One region of the Staphylococcus simulans genome, then DNA from elsewhere that is predicted to be linked to it. Evidence: predicted binding sites of a transcription regulator. Region 1 holds the regulator's gene; the other holds the start of a gene.

The links. The regulator CtsR, encoded in region 1, represses protease genes until heat stress. The targets are predictions, from matches to a motif close to ATGGTCAATAAAGGTCAAACA.
Region 2: the regulator CtsR is predicted to act here: its motif matches at 3,333-3,353, upstream of clpP (ATP-dependent Clp endopeptidase proteolytic subunit ClpP).

Annotation. Positions count from the first base shown of each region.
Region 1 covers NZ_CP095100.1:2,442,449-2,448,965, forward strand. The annotation lists gene MUA87_RS11560 (ATP-dependent Clp protease ATP-binding subunit) at 1-315, opposite strand, end outside; gene MUA87_RS11565 (protein arginine kinase) at 327-1,331, opposite strand; partial or broken gene MUA87_RS11570 (UvrB/UvrC motif-containing protein) at 1,335-1,739, opposite strand; gene MUA87_RS11575 (CtsR family transcriptional regulator) at 1,859-2,320, opposite strand; gene MUA87_RS11580 (NupC/NupG family nucleoside CNT transporter) at 2,492-3,703, shown strand; gene MUA87_RS11585 (ASCH domain-containing protein) at 3,803-4,246, shown strand; gene MUA87_RS11590 (GNAT family N-acetyltransferase) at 4,264-4,749, shown strand; gene pdxT (pyridoxal 5'-phosphate synthase glutaminase subunit PdxT) at 4,790-5,368, opposite strand; gene pdxS (pyridoxal 5'-phosphate synthase lyase subunit PdxS) at 5,370-6,257, opposite strand; gene pdxR (MocR-like pyridoxine biosynthesis transcription factor PdxR) at 6,354-6,517, shown strand, end outside.
Region 2 covers NZ_CP095100.1:2,170,138-2,176,654, reverse strand. The annotation lists gene MUA87_RS10235 (DUF3800 domain-containing protein) at 997-1,707, opposite strand; gene MUA87_RS10230 (VraH family peptide resistance protein) at 2,257-2,430, shown strand; tRNA gene MUA87_RS10225 (tRNA-Arg) at 3,180-3,251, opposite strand; gene clpP (ATP-dependent Clp endopeptidase proteolytic subunit ClpP) at 3,400-3,984, shown strand; gene MUA87_RS10215 (TIGR01777 family oxidoreductase) at 4,335-5,237, opposite strand; gene MUA87_RS10210 (hypothetical protein) at 5,821-6,517, shown strand, end outside.

The DNA of each region.
Region 1 (6,517 bases):
TGTACCTACGAAATTATGGTGTAATTTACGTGCTTCATCCATTGAAAGTTCAATCACTTTTTTCGCTCTCGGTGTATAGTGCAATGTGCCGATGTGTTCTTGACCTTGACCAATTAATTTTTCTACTTCTGTAACAACAAGGTCTTCTGTGATACCGAAACTTTCTAATACTTTTGCGGCAATACCTTCTGGTTCTTTCATTAAACCAAGCAATAAGTGTTCAGTTCCGATATTTGAGTGATTCAAACGAATCGCTTCTTCTTGTGCATGTGCTAAGACACGTTGTGCACGTTCTGTTAATCTACCGAATAACATAGCAAAACCTCCTATTTTATATGTTCTCTAATAATATTTGCTCTTTGTTCTTTAATTGAAATTTGTTGTGCTTCGTCAATCAAGAATGGGGATTGAATCGCTACCATCATTTGATTGAAGTTGAATTCTGGTAAATCAATATAACCTAAATCAATACCTAACTTGACCTCACTGAGTCTCGTCGATGCTTCTTCCATAGACATTATGCGACTGTAGCGCAATAAACCAAGTGAGCGATAAATGCGATCTTGCATCTCAACTAAGTTATGATAATCCAGTTGTTTGCGAATCTGCATTTCCTCCGCAATAATTTGTTGGACGATTTCAGTTAACGTTTCAATAATTTGTTCCTCAGTTCTTCCCAAGGTTAATTGGTTTGAAACTTGATAGATGTGACCATAAACTTGAGAACCTTCTCCGAAAATACCGCGAATCGTAAAGCCGAAACGGTTAATAGTTTGAGCAATGCGATTCATACGCTTCATGATAGAAAGTCCTGGAAGGTGCAGCATCACGCTTGCACGCATTCCTGTACCAATATTCGTTGGACACGTTGTTAAATAACCTAAATCTTCATCAAAACTGATATCAAGTGCTCTATCTAATTGGTCATCTATTTCTGAAGCTTCTTGATAAAGTGCTTCTAAATCCATATCTGAACTCATGGTTTGAATTCTAATATGATCCTCTTCATTTACCATTATGCTTAATGATTCATCATCATTCAACAATACCGCTGAAGCCGGCTGTTCAATCAGTTCTTTACTGATCAGATGCTTCGCTACTAATTTTAATTTATCTGTATGCGTGATGGTCTGCATATTTAATACTTTTAAATCAGGCAGTGCATCTTGGACTTCATTAATGACTTTTTGTCCTTCTACATCTGAAGTAAACATTAAGGGATGAACATGATTGTTCAAGTTTCTCGCAAGTCGTATACGTGAAGACATCACGACCGGCGTTGTTTCATTCTGCTGCATCCAACTACTCATGTACATTGAATGTTCGCTCATGTGTTATCCCTCGCTTTCTTCTTGTAGTGCTTTAATTTCATCACGAACGACAGCCGCTTCTTCAAACGCTTGTTGTTCTATTAATTCTTGTAAATATTTATTTTTAGCTTCTATTTTTTTCTTTAATGCGAGTTTGTGCTGAGAGGAGACAGGCGTTTTACCGACATGTTCAAATTGTCCGCCTTGCACACGTCTGACAATATCTACAATATCCTCTTTAAAGGTAGTGTAACATTGTGCACACCCAAACTTCCCTTTATACGCAATATCTTTCATTGTCATATGGCAAGTAGGACACTTCTTCTCTTCTCTGACGCTTAAGTCTTCTAATTGAATACCATGCTTAGACGCCAAATGTTGAAGTATTTGTTTTATAACAAAAGAGCCTTCCATGTCATCTTGATTGTTCTGCCATGTAGGTTCCTCTTCATTACTTTGTGCTTTAATTCTATTGTGTTCTTGTGACTTAAGTGCGTTTGTTTTTGTTCCATGTGCAAATGTGTCAGCCATGTGCAGCCTCCTAACTATTAATAGTAATTAATGACCGGCAATAGCTGTTTCAATATGTTTGCGCGGACAATGTCCCTTGCAGCAACATCCATTCTTAACGTATCTCTATCTACCACTGCAAGCATCATTTTCGCTTCGCGTAATGTTATATATTGATTATCAAGCAATCCTTCGATCACATAATGTGCTTGTTGTTGAGAGATTGAATCGCCGATGATTTGTAAGAGGTGATCAATATAACCTTTCGTATCCTTGGTTTCAACCTTAGTGATTCGGATATAACCTCCACCACCGCGTTTACTTTCGATTTCATAACCGTGTTCATTGGTGAATCTTGTCTTAATTACATAATTAAGTTGAGAAGGCACACAGTCAAAACGTTGAGCAATATTCGCTCGTTGTATCTCAACAACATCTTTATTTGATTCTTCAAATAAATGCTTAATGTACTGTTCTATGATGTCGGACATATTATGCATGGATATCACCCCTTTTTTGACCTTCTTTGACTATATTATATGACCAACTTTGACCTTTTTCAACCAATATGATTTAAAAAATTTGCGACATCGTCAAAAATAGGATGTTCGAAAGCGCTTTTTTCCTGTATGATATTGGATGAAATAAAAAATAAAAGGATGAGAAATAACATGCATATACTTATTGCTTTAATAGGGATTGTCTTCTTCTTAGCCCTCGCACTTGTTGTTAGTTCTGACAAGAAAAACGTTAAGTGGCATTACGTTGGTATCTTGCTTGTGATTCAATTTATCTTCGCGTTTGTTCTCTTAAAAACAAATGCAGGAATCACAGTCATCGGCGGTATTGCGAAAGGCTTCGCCTATCTGTTATCAAAAGCTGCAGAAGGAGTTAACTTTGTATTTGGAGGCTTTAAATACGTCAATCCAGATCAACCGCCATTCTTCTTCAACGTATTATTACCGATTGTCTTCATTTCAGCAATTATCGGTATCTTACAATACACTAAGATTTTACCAATGATTATTAATGGTTTAGGTTTCTTGATCTCTAAAATCAACGGCATGGGTCGTTTAGAATCATATAACGCAGTTGCAGCTGCTATTTTAGGACAATCAGAAGTATTCATTTCATTGAAGAAACAATTACCATACATTCCGAAGCACCGTTTATATACATTAACTGCTTCAGCAATGTCGACAGTATCCGCTTCAATTATCGGTGCTTACTTCACACTGTTAGACCCTAAATATGTCGTAACAGCAATTGTATTAAACTTATTCGGTGGATTTATTATCGCTTCAATTATCAATCCATATACAGTTGATGAAAAAGACGACAAATTATTAGTAGAAGAAACAGGACAAAAACAATCTTTCTTCGAAATGTTAGGTGAATACATTTTAGACGGATTTAAAGTTGCGGTTATTGTAGGGGCAATGTTAATTGGTTATATCGCAATTATTGCTTTACTTAATGGCCTTGTCAGCGGTATCTTTACAGCTGTATCAGGCGGTTCAATTAAATGGGACTTCCAAACATTAATCGGATTTGTCTTTGCGCCATTCGCATTCCTAACAGGTATTCCTTGGGATGACGCAGTTAAAGCAGGTTCATTAATGGCTACAAAATTATTATCAAACGAATTCGTTGCGATGTTAGACTTAGGTAAAATGCATGGTTTATCAGAACGTGCAATCGGTATTACTTCTGTCTTCTTAGTATCATTCGCAAACTTCAGTTCTATCGGTATCATTTCTGGTGCCATCAAATCATTAAATGATGAAAAAGGTGACTTGGTTGCACGTTTCGGACTTAAATTACTATTCGGTGCAACACTTGTATCATTCATCTCTGCAGCTATCGCAGGTCTATTCATGTAAATCATATTTAAACGACTTCCGCAATCAGGGAGTCGTTTTTTCATATTGCATTCCAAACCACTTTCGTGTAAAGTAACACTTAATTATGGAGGTGTCATAATGAATATCGATGAATTTTGGGACAAATTCATAACTGAATATCCTATTTATCAAGACGCTTCTTATACCGCCTGGCAATTCGGTGTCGATGCTACAGACTTAGCTGAGTTAGTCTCACAAGGTATCAAAACTGCGACAACCAGCGGTTTAGCTTTCTACATTGAGGAAGAAGGACCTCTACCAAAAGTCAACGATTTGAGTATCGTTCTAGATGCGCAAGATCATCCTGTTTGTATTATTAAAAATACTAAAGTATATCAAGTCCCTTTCTGTGAAGTATCAGAAAAACACGCATATAAAGAAGGAGAAGGTTCTCGAACCTTAACATATTGGAGAAACGTCCATCGCGACTTTTTCATACCTGAATACGCAAGCATTAATCAAACTTTTGATGAAGATCAAATCATGGTCTGTGAAGAATTTGAATGTCTATTTACTAAATAAATAAAGCAGGTGAAATTATGGACTTAAATAAGATACAAATCAGTAAATTTCAAGCATCAGATACACAAGCAGTTGTAGATTTAATATGTCATACACTTAGAACGACCAACATCAAAGATGAACCGAAAGAAGCTATTGAAAGTTACGTAACAGAAACCACGCCTGAAAGCATTCAACATAAAGCAGAGCATATCAACTTCTATGTCTTTAAATTAAACAATCAATTAATCGGTACAGGTGCGATTGGTCCTTACTATGGCAGTGAAACAGAATCATGCTTCTTTTCTATTTTTGTTTCACCTGATTATCAAAAATTAGGTATAGGCAAACTGATTATGGATACTTTAGAAGATGACTATTATTATCATCGCGCAAAACGTCTCATTATCCCTGCTTCAATAACCGCAGTACAATTTTATCGAAAGCGCGGCTATGATTATATTAACCAAAACAGCACACCTGACCATGAAGGATTAATATACTTAGAAAAATTTCCAGACTAAAAAAACGAGCAACCGTTATGGCTGCTCGTTTTTTGAATGATTATACATTCGCTTTTTTACTTTCAGCAACAATATGTTCTATGAAGTACTGTGTTACTCGATAATCATCTGTTAATTCCGGGTGGAAAGAAACACCTAAATAATTACCTTCTTTAACGGCAACAATTTTGTCGCCGACTGTACTTAATACTTCTACATTGTCACTGTTTACTTTTTCAATATGCGGTGCTCTGATGAAGACCGCTTCAATATCCTCTGCGATACCTTTAATATCTAATTCAGACTCAAAGCTGTCCACTTGTCGCCCAAACGAATTACGTTCTACAGTGATATCTAATTTCTTCAAATACCCTTCTTCACCGACGATGTCTTGTGCTAAGACAATCAATCCGGCACATGTACCGAACATCGGTAAATCTGAGTTGACTAAAGCTTCTTTAAATCCATACAGATTCATCAAACGACGTAATGTCGTTGATTCACCTCCTGGTAAAATTAAGCCGTCGATTTCTTCTAATTGTTCAACACGTTTGATTGCGATACCTTCGTGGCCGCTGAGCTCAATGTGACGCAAATGTTCACGTACTGCGCCTTGTAGTGCGAGGACTCCGATTTTCATCTTACCAGCCACGCTCTTGCATACGTTCTTCTAATGAAAGTTGATTTACATCTAAGCCTCTCATTGCTTCACCAAGCTCTTGAGCTAATTTACCGATTAATTCGTAATCAGTGTAGTGTGTTGTTGCTTGAACAATTGCTTTTGCGAATTTTTCAGGGTCTTCTGATTTAAAGATACCTGAACCTACGAATACACCGTCAGCACCTAATTGCATCATTAACGCTGCGTCTTGAGGTGTCGCAACACCGCCTGCCGCAAAGTTAACTACTGGTAAACGACCATTGTCTTTAATTGATTTTAAGACTTCGTATGGTGCACCGATTTCTTTTGCGAATGTCATGATTTCATCATCTGGCATAACTGTTAATTTAGCCACTTCTGAATTCACTTGACGCATATGACGTACTGCTTCAACGATGTTACCAGTACCTGGTTCACCTTTCGTACGTAACATTGCTGCACCTTCACCGATACGACGTGCTGCTTCGCCTAAGTTACGGCAACCGCATACGAATGGTACAGTGTAGTCGCTTTTTAATAAATGATACTCTTCATCAGCAGGTGTTAATACTTCTGATTCATCGATGTAGTCTACACCCATTGCTTCTAACACACGTGCTTCTGTAATATGTCCGATACGGCATTTAGCCATAACTGGAATTGAAACAGCATCCATTACTTCTTGAACAATTTTAGGATTACATGCACGCGCAACACCACCAGCTGCTCTGATATCCGATGGTACACGTTCAAGCGCCATAACTGCTACTGCGCCTGCTTCTTCTGCAATTTTAGCTTGTTCTGCATTGACAACGTCCATGATTACGCCGCCTTTTTGCATTTCAGCCATTCCACGTTTTACTCGATCTGAGCCTACAATTTTAGACATTCTAAATACCCCTTTTCTCATTGATTAAATCCAGTGTAAAGGATAAACTGATAGTGTTAAAGGACCAATTTCGATAAATATTAGGAGGCCAGTTGAATGAAACAACCTTTATATATGCAGCTTTATCAAAAGTTGAAGGAACAAATCATTGAAGGCCAGTATCAATCTGGTGACCGTTTCCCTTCTAAACGCCGACTTGCTGAACATCATTCACTCAGTAATACAACAATTGAACATGCATACCAATACTTACTAGATGA
Region 2 (6,517 bases), 270 kb from region 1:
TAATACAAACACTGCTGCAAACATAGGTTTTAACAATTTTAACAAGCTGAGAGAGCCTTTATATTGTATTGGAAAAGGAATAGTAGGTAAGTTAGAATAACTCATTGCAATTAAACGACTAATAAACGAAGGTCATATTATTAGTAAACCATCAAAATAACAAATATCAGAGTACATCTATCAATATGTTGAAAATTTGATGAACCACCGCCCTGTAATAAGGAGGTGGTTTTTAATAATCTGACATGCAATATTTGAACAAACTTGTTTTCGTTTGAAAAAGTAATTTTAGAGAGCTAGCTCCTAAAGCTTCAATAGTTGGTGTTGAATTGAGACATGCTTTCAAAGAATGTTTATATACAAAAAGCCACCACACTGTAGTGTAGTGGCTTATTCAAAACGTCAAAAAAGAAGATTGTATGACCAATGTAACTTGAAGGTACACATATATAATAACATGAAAGTTCTGACTTACATAAGAGGTTTCTAAAAGTTGTGGTACATAAATGGTAGGGGAGTCAAAACTCAATATTGAGTTCTGGTAGCACATTATTGGTAGCACAAAAAAGTTTAAACAAAATGTAAATGTACACGTTCAAAAATGACTTTGTACTTAATCAAAGTTGATTAGGTTCAAACAGACAAAAAAGTCTGATTGTGATCTAAAAGCTATTAGTCAAAAAAGACTAACAGTATTAAGTGTCGTGAAATGCGACGTTAGGAAGAATAAAAATCGACTTCTGAGTTGTTTCTGAGTTTTTAGTAGCAATGAGAGGGGGGGAGTGTACATGAAAAGATATTAATAAAAAAGGATAACTGTCAATGCAGTTATCCTTAAAAATATGTATGAATGGTATCCTCAACTCTAATGTGGCTATCTTACAGATAGCTTATGAAGGCCACTTTTATGGCTAAACCACACATTTTAGAGAATTACGAGCAATACCCTATTAATATAATATCATGATATTACACATGTGACAATAAAAACATTTATTAGTGAGGCTTGATATATTCTGACTTATAACTAGGGAAATTAGTAATACATATAATCCTTTCATTCAAAGCACTGAATAAATCAAGGTATTTTGCTTTAATAGTTAATGGATAAGGCTTTTTAGCATTCATGTATCTAGTTGCATAACTATAAATAAGATTGTTAAAAACATCTGCAACTTGAACTAAGTCATTGTTTTCGGAGTTGACATATTGAACTTCAATATTGTCTATACATGTTTCTGCGTATAGTTCGGTTTCTAAATAGTTTTGTAAATCTTTTAGTTTTTTCACTGATTTATTTCTCTCATCTAACATTAAACATATAGAATTTAAATTACGTTTGAAATTATCTTTGAAAAATATACCTACCAAATAATTGTACGTTACATGGGGATTGCTTCTAAGTCTATCATCTAAATAATGGTTATCAACAATCGTATAATAGAATTCTATGTCAGTTTTTTTAATTAGTTGTTCAAAAATGTGTGTTTTCATTTCAATAGGCATTTCAGAGCCTTTGATTTCGCTTTTAACATCTAACTTTAAGTTGTGGTGCTTCAAATAATCAATTTTAGATTTTCTAAACACCCTTTTTACTTTTTTCTTTTCTGATGTCGAAATCATGCCAATGATAAAATATTTACATTCAAAATGGTTAGATTGAGATATTGATCCTGATTCATCGCCATAAAAAGTTCTATGCATCATAAATTATACCTACTTATATTTTTGTTTATTGTCTATTATAGCAACTTTTATTTACTAATTCATCATTATTAATGTATATATTTATGTTTATAATTATTAGGTGAGGCAAAATGTTGGCGATGTTGAAAATAATAATATCTGTTTGTGTTTCCTTTAGTTGAATTATGTTGAGACATAGGAAATATTATGTAGGATAGTGAGCTGCATTAACCATTTCAAAAAAGGGCAAAAAAAGGCGAGATATAGATAGTAAAGGCGAGTTCGTGAATGCATGTTGAGTTGATAAATTGATAAAGCGCGTGAGTTTATATTTTTATGATAGGTGTCCGAAAATTAATATCTTTCATTTAAAAGTACATATACAAAAAATTAATATAATTTCTTTGCACATTACTTATACGAAATACGATGTGTAGCTCTGAAAATTGGTGTATATATAAAAAGTAGTAATTAAATCTACAATGAAGTACCTATTTTATTTATATTGATAATATGATATATATATAGTTGAGTTTATTATTTATCAAACGAAAAAAGGTGGGTTATTCTATGAGTTTAAAAGAAATATGGCATTATTTACTTAATAAGAAATGGGAGTCAGATGAAGTGTGGATGTTAATTTTGTATGTTTTTATAGCAAGTATATTTACTACGCCCCTTTTAGGCATTCCTCTTGGTTTGATCGCTTTCTTATTTTTTAACGAAGAAGTACATAAGAAGTAATATAGCATTAGCTTATTTAATACTACCGGCACTTTAATGTTTAAAATTATTAGATAGAGAATAAATAATAACTAGATAGGTATTAGCTACTAGCCTAGAATTGAGTATTTCCGAAAAATCCAAAATTCTAAAAAGCCCTCTTGTTTATAAAAAGGGGGTTATTATTACATATCTTCACTATATTCTATACGATTATGTTAGGTAAATAAAAAGTAGTTGTATATTACACCGCCTTAATTGGCGGTTTTTTGTGGTGAGAGAGTGTATTGCATTGAGAAGTGGCTTAATAGATGACTAATGAAGTCAGCGCTGTCTCGTATTCTTCCTGTGTTGTAGTGTGCATAAATAGTGAATTGGGAAAAATAAAACACTGGTTGAAAAGCTCAGTGTCAAGAATTAATCAATGAATTTAATAGCTTTTAAAAGGTTGTAAAATTTTGTATATAACATTGAAAAGTTGATGTACCTTTTTAGGTACATCTTTATTATAACAAATAATTATTGTTAGTGATAAGTTTAGAATGAAGGATAAAAAAACCACCTATATAGGTGGTTAAATCAAAAGACAAAAGAGCGCTGGTTAAATTAACATAGAAACTGTTAATCGTACCTTTTAGGTACGTATGTATACTAACATATTTAATTAGGATAGTGTAGAGAAAATCATAGAATACATTTTATCGTTTCCTTAATTTTTCCCTATTAAATTTTAAAATACCATTAAATAAAGGTTATTATAGTGTAAGTAACCCCCTCGGAGGGAATCGAACCCCCATTTCAAGAACCGGAATCTTACGTGTTATCCATTACACTACGAGGGGTAAATATTAACATGCAATTATTAGTGTACCTGTCTCGTGTAGAGTGGTCAATATGATGATATTATAAAGGTGTGAGTTTTATTTTTGACCATTTTTGACTTTTAGGTTAAAATAAGGATAATTCATAAAAGTACAAGGAGGAAATAGAATGAATTTAATTCCTACAGTAATTGAAACAACAAATCGCGGCGAACGTGCTTATGACATTTACTCAAGATTATTGAAAGACCGTATTATTATGTTAGGTTCAGCAATTGATGATAACGTAGCAAACTCAATCGTATCACAATTGTTATTCTTACAAGCACAAGATGCTGAGAAAGATATTTATCTATATATCAACTCTCCAGGTGGTAGTGTAACAGCTGGATTCGCAATTTATGATACTATCCAACACATTAAACCAGATGTACAAACAATCTGCATCGGTATGGCTGCTTCAATGGGTTCATTCTTGCTTGCAGCAGGTGCTAAAGGTAAACGTTTCGCATTACCTAACGCTGAAGTAATGATTCACCAACCACTAGGCGGTGCACAAGGTCAAGCGACTGAAATCGAAATCGCAGCAACACACATCTTAAAAACACGTGCTAAATTAAACAAAATCTTATCAGAACGTACAGGTCAATCAATTGAACAAATTGAAAAAGACACTGATCGTGATAACTTCTTAACTGCAGATGAAGCTAAAGAATACGGCTTGATCGACGAAGTTATGCAACCTGAAAAATAAGTTGTTATTAAATATAGAAATGAAAAGAGTTCCGGGGGTTTTCCGGAACTCTTATTTTTGTCTTTTATAATGTTTTATTAAGTTAATGACGGTCCACCCTAATATAATAATTCCAACTATTAGGTAAAACAGTGCAATATATAAAGAAGGGATAGCTCGCGTCATTGAAAAACTGCCGATACATATTAAAAGTAATCCAGCAATGATTACTAAAATACGTGTTACAAGACTGCTTTTATCCATTCATACACCTTCATTCACTATACTTGCTATATCTGTATAAACGCTCGAATTTTTTATGATTTCATTTAGTAATAAGCGCTCACAATACAAATATATTATATAGCTTTTTACTCATGAACTAAACTATCAAGTGCTGATTTTAAGTCAGGATATGCAAATTTGAAACCATAAGCATCTAGGCGGTTCGGAATTGCTTTTTGCGTATCTAAGATAATCGTTGCTCTTTGTCCTAAGACTAAGCGTAACAGTGCACTTGGTACCCATAATTCATGAGGTTTGTGCATTGCACGTGCTAAAGCATAACCGAATAAGTTTTGACGCTCAGCAATAGGTGTTGTCATATTGAAGACGCCTGAAGCATCATCTTGATTGATTAAGAAAAGAATCGCACGTGTTAAATCTGTAATGTGAATCCATGAATACCATTGGAAACCAGTGCCTAATTTACCACCGAGATAGAATCGGTAAGGCAATTCCATAGTTGGTAAGGCACCACCTTCATCTGAAAGCACCATACCAAAACGACCGATAATGACACGCGTATCATGTTGTTCGAATTTACGCGCAAAACGTTCCCATTGATATGTGATATCAGATAGGAAATCATGCGGATCGCATTTTGATAATTCTGTGTAAGTACGGTGCACATCTGGTGTATAATAACCTACTGCACTTGCGTTGAATAAAATTCCAGGGAACTTACCTTTATGTTCAAACAATTCATAAAGTGATTGTGTGGCTTGAATACGACTTAACATCAAAGTTTGTTTATATTCATCTGTCCATCTTTTATTCAATGATGCACCTGCTAAGTTAATCACAATATCAATATGATCTGGGACTTTATCTTCCCAACCTTCTTTACTCCAGTTAACATAGGTGATCTTATCATCTAAGTTTTGACGATCTTGACGAGTTAAAATAGTAATATGTGAATCTGTACTGTGTATTGCATCTACTAAATGACTGCCAACTAAACCTGTACCGCCTGTAATAAGAAATTCTTTCATTTTTATATTCACCTCATTAATATTAAACAACGTTTTGGATACCGAAACCCAATAGATTATAGACATTCTAAACATTCATTATTTATTCAATGTTTAGTCATTAATATGTCAATTTAAACTATGTAATCTTGTTTAAATCACTTATAGCTAAGTTATAATAGAAGTACCTTCGAAATTAATTAAACATCTCTTAATTAAAAATAGTATACCCCATAATATACATGCGAAGGTGAAATTTTGACTCCCTTTAGTATTGGACCTATGCGAGCAACGTATAGGTCCTTTATCATGTCTTTTTACGGTTGTTGATGTAGTATATTATAACAATCTTATATCAATTAATCATCTTACTTGGTTTTTGACCAATTGCCTTCTGTTAACCCATTCAAATAAATATTGAAATTATAAAATGTTTCCTAAGCAAAATAATGTATACCCTAGTGGAAAATGTTATGATATATAAATGAATACAGCTCAGATATAATAGTGAAGATGTTGTAAAAAAGGGTATGAGTTAATATATCAAAATAAGTAACTCAAGTAACTTATAGAAAAAGAAAAGGGATTGGAAAGAGGAGAGCACATGTCTAACAATAAAATGAGCAAACCCGCTAAGATACTAAGTGCTGTAATCGTATTTTTCTTATTATTCGGTTTAGCATTTGCGACTTTTGCTTTTGTAGATAATAACAAGAAGAGCAGCGAACGATACAGTCAACAACAGAAAAAAGAAGAGCAAGAGAAAAAAGATCGTGCTGAAAAGAAAAAACGAGAGGCAGAAAAACGCAAAAAAGAAAAAGAAGAAGAGGAACAACGTCAACAAGAAATTGCTGATCAACAAGCAGCAGAGCAAGCAAGACAAAATGAATTAGCTGCACAACGTGAACAACAAAGACAACAAGCTGAACAAGCCCGTCAAAATGCAGCAACACAAAAAGCGCAACAAAAAGAACAAAAACCACAAAAAGATAGTTCTGATGATAAAGAAGCACAACAAAAAGCTCAAGAACAAGCAGAGAAACAACGTGAGCAAGCTAGAGAAGCGGCTCAAGAAAGACAAAAAGCACAACAAGAAGCTCAGCAAAAACGTCAAGAACAAGCACAACAGCAAGCTAAAGAGCAAGCACAGCAACAACGAGAACAACAAGCTGCTCAGCAAAAACAACAGCAACAACAAAAACAGCAACAGCAACAGCAAGAAAAACAACAACAAAGCAGTCAGCCCAGGCCAGGGCAAGAACAGCAGTCAAGGTCAGTAAATGAATCACAAAGCACTCAGC